DNA from 4 places in the Novimethylophilus sp. genome. Region 1 is predicted to be linked to each of the others. Evidence: riboswitches for the same ligand, from Rfam matches in the RefSeq annotation. Region 1 holds a riboswitch; each other region holds the start of a gene.
What was found. A riboswitch is a leader RNA that binds a small molecule or an ion and turns the genes downstream of it on or off. The one in region 1 is predicted to bind cyclic di-GMP.

Region 1 (2,200 bases):
CATGAAGCCGGTCGCGGCCGGATGCCGCAGCGAACACGGCAGGCTGGTATCGGATGACGTCGCGCAACTGCTGGCGTCGGGCAACGTCGAGGCGGACCGGGACGCGGTCAATCCCTACGCTTTCGAGCCGCCGTTGGCGCCGCATATCGCCGCCGCCATGGCTGGAACGCATATCCGGCTGGAGCCGATACTGGAAAGATTCGCCATGCTGCAGGCCCAGGCCGACGTCGTGATCGTGGAAGGGGTGGGAGGCTTTCGCGTGCCGCTCAACGACAGCCAGGACACCGCCGATCTGGCCGTCGCGCTGCAGCTGCCGGTCGTTCTGGTGGTCGGCATGCGCCTGGGCTGCCTCAACCATGCTTTGCTGAGCAGCGATGCAGTCTCGCGGTCCGGCTTGCGCCTGGCAGGCTGGGTGGCGAATCAGGTCGAGCCCGCAATGCCGGCATTGCGGGACAATATCGCAACGCTCGAACAGCGTCTGCCGGCGCCACGCATCGCAACGTTGCCGTTCCAATCGGAACTGGATAGGCATCCGGCGCAAGGAATCTCCGCTGCCGCCGAATTTCTGGCAAGCTGGCCCGAACTCCGCTCTAGGAGCGGAGTTGTTGACTAACGGGCACACAGCTTCCATAATCCCACCACATCGTTTGATAAAGGCGAGCCTGGCCGTAAGGCAGGGGCGCAAAATTACCGGTCCATGGCGGTATTTCAGGATAGCGGGATTGCCGGACGACACTTCTTGCTCCCCACCAAAGGGTGGGCGGTGTCAGTGCTATCACGCCATTCCTGATGTCGATCTGGCCATGCCTCACGAGGAGATCTTGGCATCATGAATTCAATATTGGAAAAATTGGTTGAGAATCTTAATCTGCGCAAGCAGTTCCTGATTCTTTCCGCACTGGTGACGATTGCCTTTGTCGTGAGTTATTTCGTCAATTCGCTGCCGGTAACCATTGCCTTTCTGATTTTGAATATCTTCACGGCGCTATGGTTCGGCATGCGCGCCGCGCGGCGTGCCACGGCCATCGTCGGGGCTCTGCAAACAATGGCGGCAGGCAATCTTTCGAAGAAATTCGGCCTCAACGGCAAGGACGATTTCGCCTGGATGGGCTACGAATATGACAACGCTCGCAAAGGCACTGCCAAGCTGATCCTGACGCTGCGCGACACCGCGGTGGACCTCAACGGCGCTGCGACGGACATGAGCGGCATCTCTTCGCGCACCAAGGAAGCCATTGCCAGCCAGGGCGAGCGTACCCACCAGATTGCCGACAGCATCATGCATCTGGCGGATCAGATCAAGGATGTCTCGTTGCATGCCTCCAATGTCGCGGCAACGGCGCGCGAAGCCAATACATCGGCGGTCAGCGGCAGTGCGGTGGTGGGTGAGACCATCCATGCGCTGGAGCATATTTCCAGCGATGTGCAGGGCATCGCCGAGTCGATTGCCTCGCTGCAAGACGAAATCAACAAGATCAGCACCGTGATGCAGGTGATACGCGATATTTCCGAGCAAACCAATCTGCTGGCGCTGAATGCCGCGATCGAAGCCGCACGCGCCGGCGAAGCCGGACGGGGATTCGCTGTGGTGGCCGACGAGGTGCGCAATCTGTCGCAGCGTACCGGCAAGTCCACCGAAGAAATCAACCAGATTATCACCAGCCTGCAGAACAAGGCGCAGCAGGTATCCAGGACGGTGTGCGAAAAGCAGGGCGATGCGGCTACCGCCGCCGGTAATGCCAAATCTGCGGATGCGGCGCTGCAAGGTATTCTGACTTCGGTCAAAACCATCGTCGGCATGTCAGACACCATCGCCACACTGGCGTCGCAGCAGGAAACCGCAGTCGGCGGCATTACCGAAGCGGTGACTTATATCGAGGATTTGTCCCAGCAGAACGCGCAGGAAGCCAATGCCTTCCACAGCATGTCGCAGAGCCTGAAAGAGAAAGCGGAAAACCTGAGCACGGTAGTGTCGAAGTTCAGCGTTTAGCTGTCAGCCGACAGCCAAAAGAAAACGGCAGCCCAGGCTGCCGTTTTTGTTTTTATCCGACCGAGTTATGCGGCCTGCACCGGAATGTCGCGGCGCTTGTCCTTGATGCGGTTCATCGCATCCACGTACACCAGTTCCGGCTTGTATTTTTCCAGTTCCAGCTCGTTGTACACGGCATAGGTGGCGATGATCAGGATGTCGCCGGGCATG
Region 2 (2,200 bases), on a different contig from region 1:
TCCCGAGCACGATCCGGGCAGGATCAATACCGAATTTACGGCTGATTGCGTCCTTCAATACGAAGCCGTTGCCGTCGGGATAGCGGGCTATATCCTGCAACGAATCGCGCATCGCAGCCAATGCCTTCGGGCTCACGCCGAGCGGGTTCTCGTTGGATGCCAGCTTGACGATATCGCCTTCATCCAGCCCCATCTCGCGCGCCAGTTCGGAAATCGGTTTCCCCGGTTGATAGGGAGCGATCGCCCGCACATACTCAGGCGCGAGTTCAGACAAAGTTTTCACGAGGGTTTCCTGATGACTTACGCAAAATGAATTGATTGCCGGACACGAACCCGGCAATCAGCAAGCATTAATTCTGCGATTTTAAATGAGAAAGCTTGCGCTGGATATTGCGCGCAATCATTGCGTCAGTTTTTCTTTGAAAAAGATTGCACATATTTATCCAATTCGGCGGAAGCCGGCCGGATATCCGGTGAAATCGATACGCGGGCGAATTCAATGACCATCCTCACCGGATAACCGTTCAGATGCGCAATAATGCCGGTCTTGATACAGGTAAAAAATTGCTCCTCGTCTTCCGCAATATTCTGCAACAGCTTGGAAGCGGGGCCCAGGAAACCATATGCCAGCAAAATGCCGAGAAAGGTGCCCACCAGCGCGGCGGCAATCTTGTGCCCAAGCTCATCCTGCGGACCGCCTATCGACGCCATCGTGATCACGACACCCATAACGGCGGCAACGATCCCGAACGCCGGCAGCGACTCCGCGAGATACGTCAACGCTTCAACAGGCTTGTTTGCCGAATGGGCCGCCGATTCCAGATCGATATCGATCAGATTCTCGATTTCATAGGCATTCATGTTGCCGCTGACCATGATCAGGAAATAATCACAAATAAATTCGACAGTGCGCTTATCCGCCAGTACCTTGGGAAATTTTTCGAAAATGGGACTGTTATAAGGGGCGTCGATATCGGGCTCTATTCCTATCATCCCTTCTTTGCGAATTTTCATCAGGATTGCATACAACAAGGCCAGCGTTTCCGCATAAAACTCCTTGGTGTATTGCGAGCCGCGCAGTATCCTGCCTGCGGCGAGCAGGCACTTCTTCAGTATTCTGCGCGGATTGGATATAAGGAAGGCGCCGAAACCGGCTCCGCCGATGATGACCAGTTCCGCGGGCTGGTATAACGCCGCGATGCGGCCTTCCTCCATGGAGTAGCCGCCCAAAACGCCTACGACGACGATGATGGAACCGAGAATAATGTTCATGTCTACTGCCGATCGCGGACGCTAGCTTGTCACCGGAGTGAATGGCGACGGTCCGCCGCAGTGCGCGGCCATGATAGCCGCAGACATACGTACTGGCGGTCCCGCCGTCATGGAGAATATCTCTTTAGACCGGTGACTTTGCGCCCTTGCTTTTCAGCAAGTTTGCCCTGTTCAGTAAAAGGGTGATTCTACTTGAGTAAAGTGAAGTGTCAATATCGATGCCGCCAAGTGGCGGCCGTCAGATTACCGCTATTGGATACGACCCCAGCACCTTGATGAATGCCGCGTGTTTTTCCAGTTCGGCCAGTGCGCGTGCGACCTTCCCGTCGTTGCGATGGCCTTCGATGTCGACAAAGAATACATACTCCCACAGCCCGGTATAAGAAGGCCGCGATTCCAGCTTGGTCATGCTGACGCCATTTTCGGCCAGCGGCGCGAGCAATTTGACAACGGCGCCGGGCACATTGCGCGTCGCCATCGCCAGCGAGGTTTTGTCGCGTCCCGAGGCTGCCACGTCATGCGTGGCCAGCACCAGAAAACGCGTGGTATTGCGCGGGTCGTCCTCTATGCTTTCCGCAAGCAGGCTGAGGCCGAACAGTTCGCCGGCGCGCCGGCTGGCGATTGCCGCAACCCCCTCGTTTTCGGCCGCCAGGCGTGCCGCTTCGGAATTACTGGCCACCGCTTCGCGCTCGACACCCGCCAGGTTCTGGTTCAGCCATTCGTGGCATTGCGCCAGCGATTGCGCGTGGGAATATACCTTGCGGATGGAATATCTATCGGTTTGTCTGGACAGCAGATTGTGATGCACCGGCAGTTCGATCTCACCGCAAATATTGAGCGCACTTTGCAATAGCAAATCCAGCGTGCGGCCGATCGCGCCCTCGGTGGAATTCTCTACCGGCACCACGCCGTAATCCGCCTTGCCCGC
Region 3 (2,200 bases), on a different contig from region 1:
AACTGCTCCAGCTCGCGATTGGAATGCGCCAGCTCCTCGGTGCGCTCCGCCAGTTCTTGCTGGGTGCGCTTGAAGGCGGTGATATCGGAAAACTCCACGATGAAATGCGTCACCGCGTCATTGTCGTCTTTCACCGAACTGACGTTGATCCAGGCGGGAAACTCCTTGCCGCTCTTGTGGCACAGCCAGGCCTCGCCCTGCCAGCGCCCGCCATTGGCGACGGTCTGCCGGATCGCGGCCAGCGCTTCGGATTGCTGGTCGGCAAATAGATGCTGCCATGGCTTGCCTGCCAGTTCCTCGGGCAGGAAACCGCAGATTTCGATGACCGTCCTGTTCGCATGCAGGACTTTGCCTTTCATGTCGGCGATGAACACCGCCTCGATGTTGCTTTCGAACGCCTGCGACAGCAAGCGCAGCAACTCGTGCTCGCTCTGGAAATAGGCATCCAGCGAGATTTGGGAATCGAGCAATGTTCTTTTGATCAACGCCGACATCGTAGCCAGCAGTTTTTGCTGGTCACCGCCGCAGTGGCGCAGCATTTCGGGCAATATGCTGGCGAGATATCTGCCGTAATCGCCGAGATGCCACTTGGGCTTCAAGCCGGCTGCCTGATGCGCCATGCCCACACGCATCCTGGCCAGCGCATACTCCAGCCCGTACTCGCCGCTGCCGAGCTGTTCGAAATAAGTGAGTTGTTTCTGCTTGAGGCTGGCGAGCTGCCCGGCATCCTGCAGCAGCTTGCCGGCTTCGGCATCGGCCTGCAAACGGGCGTAGAAAGCGTCGGCGAATGCCGCCCCGTCCAGGTCGAGCCGCTGGTGCAGGTCGTTCAGCAGCGCAATGTCCTGTGCACCGAACTCGAGAAAGTCCTTGCGTCGACGAACGTCTTCCGCGTCGAGTCCCATCGACTCGGCCAGGGTCCGATCATCAATGCTGGCATTTACCATGTGATCCATCTCCTCGGTAGCCAAGTGCCGGCAATGGCGAAAGCACTTGCTGTACGGTCCGAAGAAGCAGAGCTAGAGGCAATTCAGGAGGGAGTTCGAGATATCGATGAACCCTGCGACCTGGCAATCCCGCTGTCCCCGACATCATCCTTGGACCGGAAATTTTGCGCCCCCGCCTTACGGTCGGGTTCGCCCTTTTCAGGTAGTGTTAATTTGACATTAGAATGCCAAAACAGCCGGCTGTCAATTTAGCGCGAAAGTCTTGTTTTTCAAGCCTCTGGACGCATGTGCGGGAACAGGATCACGTCGCGGATGCTGGGCGAGTCCGTCAGCAACATCACCAAGCGGTCGATGCCGATGCCACAGCCGCCGGTCGGGGGCATGCCGTATTCCAGCGCGCGAATGTAATCGGCGTCGTAGTACATGGCTTCGTCATCCCCGGCCTCCTTGGCCGCCACCTGCGCCTTGAAACGCTCGGCCTGGTCCTCGGCGTCGTTCAGCTCGGAAAAGCCGTTGGCAATCTCGCGCCCGGTAATGAACAACTCGAAGCGCTCGGTAATGCCGGGACGGGTGTCGGATGCGCGCGCCAGCGGCGATACCTCGACCGGGTAGTCGACGATATAGGTCGGCTGCCACAGCTCGGCTTCCGCGGTCTCCTCGAACAGCGCCAGCTGCAGCGCGCCGAGGCCGGCGTGCGCCAGCGGCTTGACGCCGAATTTGGCCAGCTCGGTCCGGAGGAAATCCGCGTCGTCCAACTGGGCGGCGCTGTATTGCGGCGCGTACTTGAGAATCGCCCCGGTGATCGTCAGGCGCTGGAACGGCTGAGACAGGTCGAGCTCGCGTCCCTGGTACGTCACCACCGCATCCCCGGTCGCAGCCATGGCCGCGGCGCGGATGCAGGCCTCGGTGAAATCCATCAGCCACTGGTAATCGGTATAGGCGGCATAGAATTCCATCATCGTGAATTCCGGATTGTGCCGCACGGAGAGCCCTTCATTGCGGAAATTGCGGTTGATTTCGAACACGCGCTCGAAGCCGCCGACGACCAGGCGCTTGAGATACAGTTCGGGCGCGATGCGCAGGAACATCTGCATGTCCAGCGCATTGTGATGGGTCTTGAACGGCTTGGCCGCCGCGCCGCCGGGGATGGGGTGCAGCATCGGTGTTTCGACTTCGAGGAATTCGTTGTCCAGCATGAAGCTGCGAATCGCGGCGACGACACGGCTACGCGCGATGAAAGTTTGGCGCGTATCCTC
Region 4 (2,200 bases), on a different contig from region 1:
TCGCCGGATTGCACAGGTTTTCGTAATCGTTGACGATCCCCAAGAGGCGCGCCAGCGGATCGATCTGCGCTTCCTTCAGATGCTTGGGATAACCCGAACCATCGACGTATTCGTGATGCTGCAGGATGATTCTGGCGATGCGCTCGGACATGCCGGATTGTAGCGCCAGCCGCGACCCCAGTTCGCAATGCATGTCTATGAACGATTTATTGAGTGGGCTTTCCGCCTTGCCGATATCGTGAAAGATCGCCGCCAGCCCCAGTTCGCGCGCATCCTCGTCGGACATGTCGAGCGCTTTCGCCAGCATCAGCGCAAGTACGGTCACGTTGAGCGAATGTACATAATTTTCCTGCTGGGAATGATTGCTGCCGACGGCGTGCAGCACCACGTCACTTTCCGTAAGTGCCGACTTCACCATCTGGTTGACCAGTAATTCCGCCTCTTCGCGGGCGCTCGCCGGATGAGCCGATAAATTACGCGTGACAGCCCGCACCCGATGGGCATCCACGACGAATTTCCGCTCGCAGGAGAGAATGATATCGTTAAGCTGTTTGAGGCGGTTCGAACGCTTCTGCAGATCCAGCGCGGGCGATACCGGTACTGCGACCTTCATGGGTGCCCATGCGGCCGGTACCGTTGGCGGCAGCAGCGGTTCGCAATCGCTGCGCAGTGGATCGTAACGCAACTGTTTCAGCTTCAGGGCGCGAATTTTCTCGATCTGGCCTTCATCTTTGATCTTGAAGTTGCTGAAGGTGAAAGGATGGCCCATCCAGCCCAGGTCGAGATGGATATAGAGGCCGACACACAACTGGTCCGGGTGGATGTAATGCGATTTCATTTTCATGACGGTCTCCTGCAAACGGGGCATTTGCCCGAGCACGAGGCTCAACATCAAGCAATGCCGTATGGAACCAGCGCGCCTCACTCGTCACGTCCGGAACTCCACATTCAAATCCAGAAACTTCCGATCAAGGATAAGGATGCAACGAAATCTGACGGGGACCTGGAACAAGGCCTGTACCGGCAGCCCCGCCGTCATAGGAATATCCCTTAGACCGGAAACTTTGCGTCCCCACCTTTCGATGGGTTTGCCTTTAATTGACCATGGCACGAACAATCGGGCACAAAAAACACGGTCAAATACTAATGCCTAAGTCTTTCCTAAATCGACCAGCAGATGCAAAACATTAACGACAAACGGAAAGCCATACCCGATAAGCGGCATTTCAGGCACAAGCGATGTGACCATTTTTATCGGGAATAGTTACACAGAGGTTACGCGGTATGCGTACTCAAGGTAGAATTACGTCCTTCGCCGGGGTGACGGAATTGGTAGACGTAGCGGACTTAAAATCTGTTTTGTCAAGTCATTTTTTCTTGTGCCGCCTAGGCGGAAGGTTAATAGTGACAACGGTTTGCGAGCATTCAAGGCGTAGCTTCGCGGCTCGGCTTGATGGCCAGGAGCCAAGCAGGAGCCAGCGGAAAGAGGTGTAGGCTCCATAGCATCGTGCAATGCCCGAGTGGTGAAATCGGTAGACACAAGGGACTTAAACAATTTGAGCCTTCGGGGGGAAACGCCCGAAGTGAAGCCCGTCAAAGTCGGCGAAAGCCCTGGATGCCCCTGCATCCGAGCCAACGCCGAGCCAAGCCCAGGCCCAGCGCTTGGGAAGGTGTAGAGAGCAGACGGCGGGCACCTACGGCCGCAAGGCTATGGTGAAGGCGTGCTCCAGACCACGAACAGCGCATGCGCTGGCGGCGAAAGCCGAAGTGGTAAGAAAATCCCTCGCCGTAAGGCGTGCCGGTTCGATTCCGGCCTCGGGCACCATCCAAAGCCGCTCCTGTTCACACAGAGGCGGCTCTTTTTTTGCGCTCAAGGCTGCGTGGCATGTTTCAACGCCAAGCACTTTTCCAGATAGCTGTCTGAGAACGCACGGAGGTTTACGCGGCGCACCGATTGTTCCGCTTGAGAACCTGGGTACTCGCGGTGGGGCAGGCAACGGGCTAGCGCAGTACCAAGCTGCGCGTGAAGGCGACCGTCCGGATTCAACTCCCAAGCGCCATTGGCTCGCCCGTCCGGTAGCATCACTACGGCACCACACCGGACTTCGCCCAAGAAGTCCTGCAACAAGTAGTCGCGAGTGGCAATGTATGGGAACACCATCGCACCTTGGACACCGGCGGAAAAAAGCGCCACCGCCGG

Region 2: another riboswitch for cyclic di-GMP. It lies ahead of motA (flagellar motor stator protein MotA); the one in region 1 lies ahead of VGK14_RS00810 (methyl-accepting chemotaxis protein).
Region 3: another riboswitch for cyclic di-GMP. It lies ahead of VGK14_RS13380 (sensor histidine kinase); the one in region 1 lies ahead of VGK14_RS00810 (methyl-accepting chemotaxis protein).
Region 4: another riboswitch for cyclic di-GMP. It lies ahead of VGK14_RS06000 (HD-GYP domain-containing protein); the one in region 1 lies ahead of VGK14_RS00810 (methyl-accepting chemotaxis protein).

The regions. Positions count from the first base shown of each region.
Region 1 covers NZ_DASXVH010000010.1:32,663-34,862, reverse strand. Annotated here, with positions in the region: gene bioD (dethiobiotin synthase) at 1-613, shown strand, start outside; cyclic di-GMP riboswitch class I at 646-730, shown strand; gene VGK14_RS00810 (methyl-accepting chemotaxis protein) at 830-1,990, shown strand; gene panD (aspartate 1-decarboxylase) at 2,056-2,200, opposite strand, start outside.
Region 2 covers NZ_DASXVH010000098.1:5,607-7,806, reverse strand. Annotated here, with positions in the region: gene hisC (histidinol-phosphate transaminase) at 1-283, opposite strand, end outside; gene motA (flagellar motor stator protein MotA) at 409-1,272, opposite strand; cyclic di-GMP riboswitch class I at 1,364-1,449, opposite strand; gene pheA (prephenate dehydratase) at 1,511-2,200, opposite strand, start outside.
Region 3 covers NZ_DASXVH010000090.1:24,527-26,726, forward strand. Annotated here, with positions in the region: gene VGK14_RS13380 (sensor histidine kinase) at 1-944, opposite strand, end outside; cyclic di-GMP riboswitch class I at 1,064-1,148, opposite strand; gene lysS (lysine--tRNA ligase) at 1,214-2,200, opposite strand, start outside.
Region 4 covers NZ_DASXVH010000042.1:1,360-3,559, forward strand. Annotated here, with positions in the region: gene VGK14_RS06000 (HD-GYP domain-containing protein) at 1-844, opposite strand, end outside; cyclic di-GMP riboswitch class I at 1,020-1,103, opposite strand; gene VGK14_RS06005 (hypothetical protein) at 1,871-2,200, opposite strand, start outside.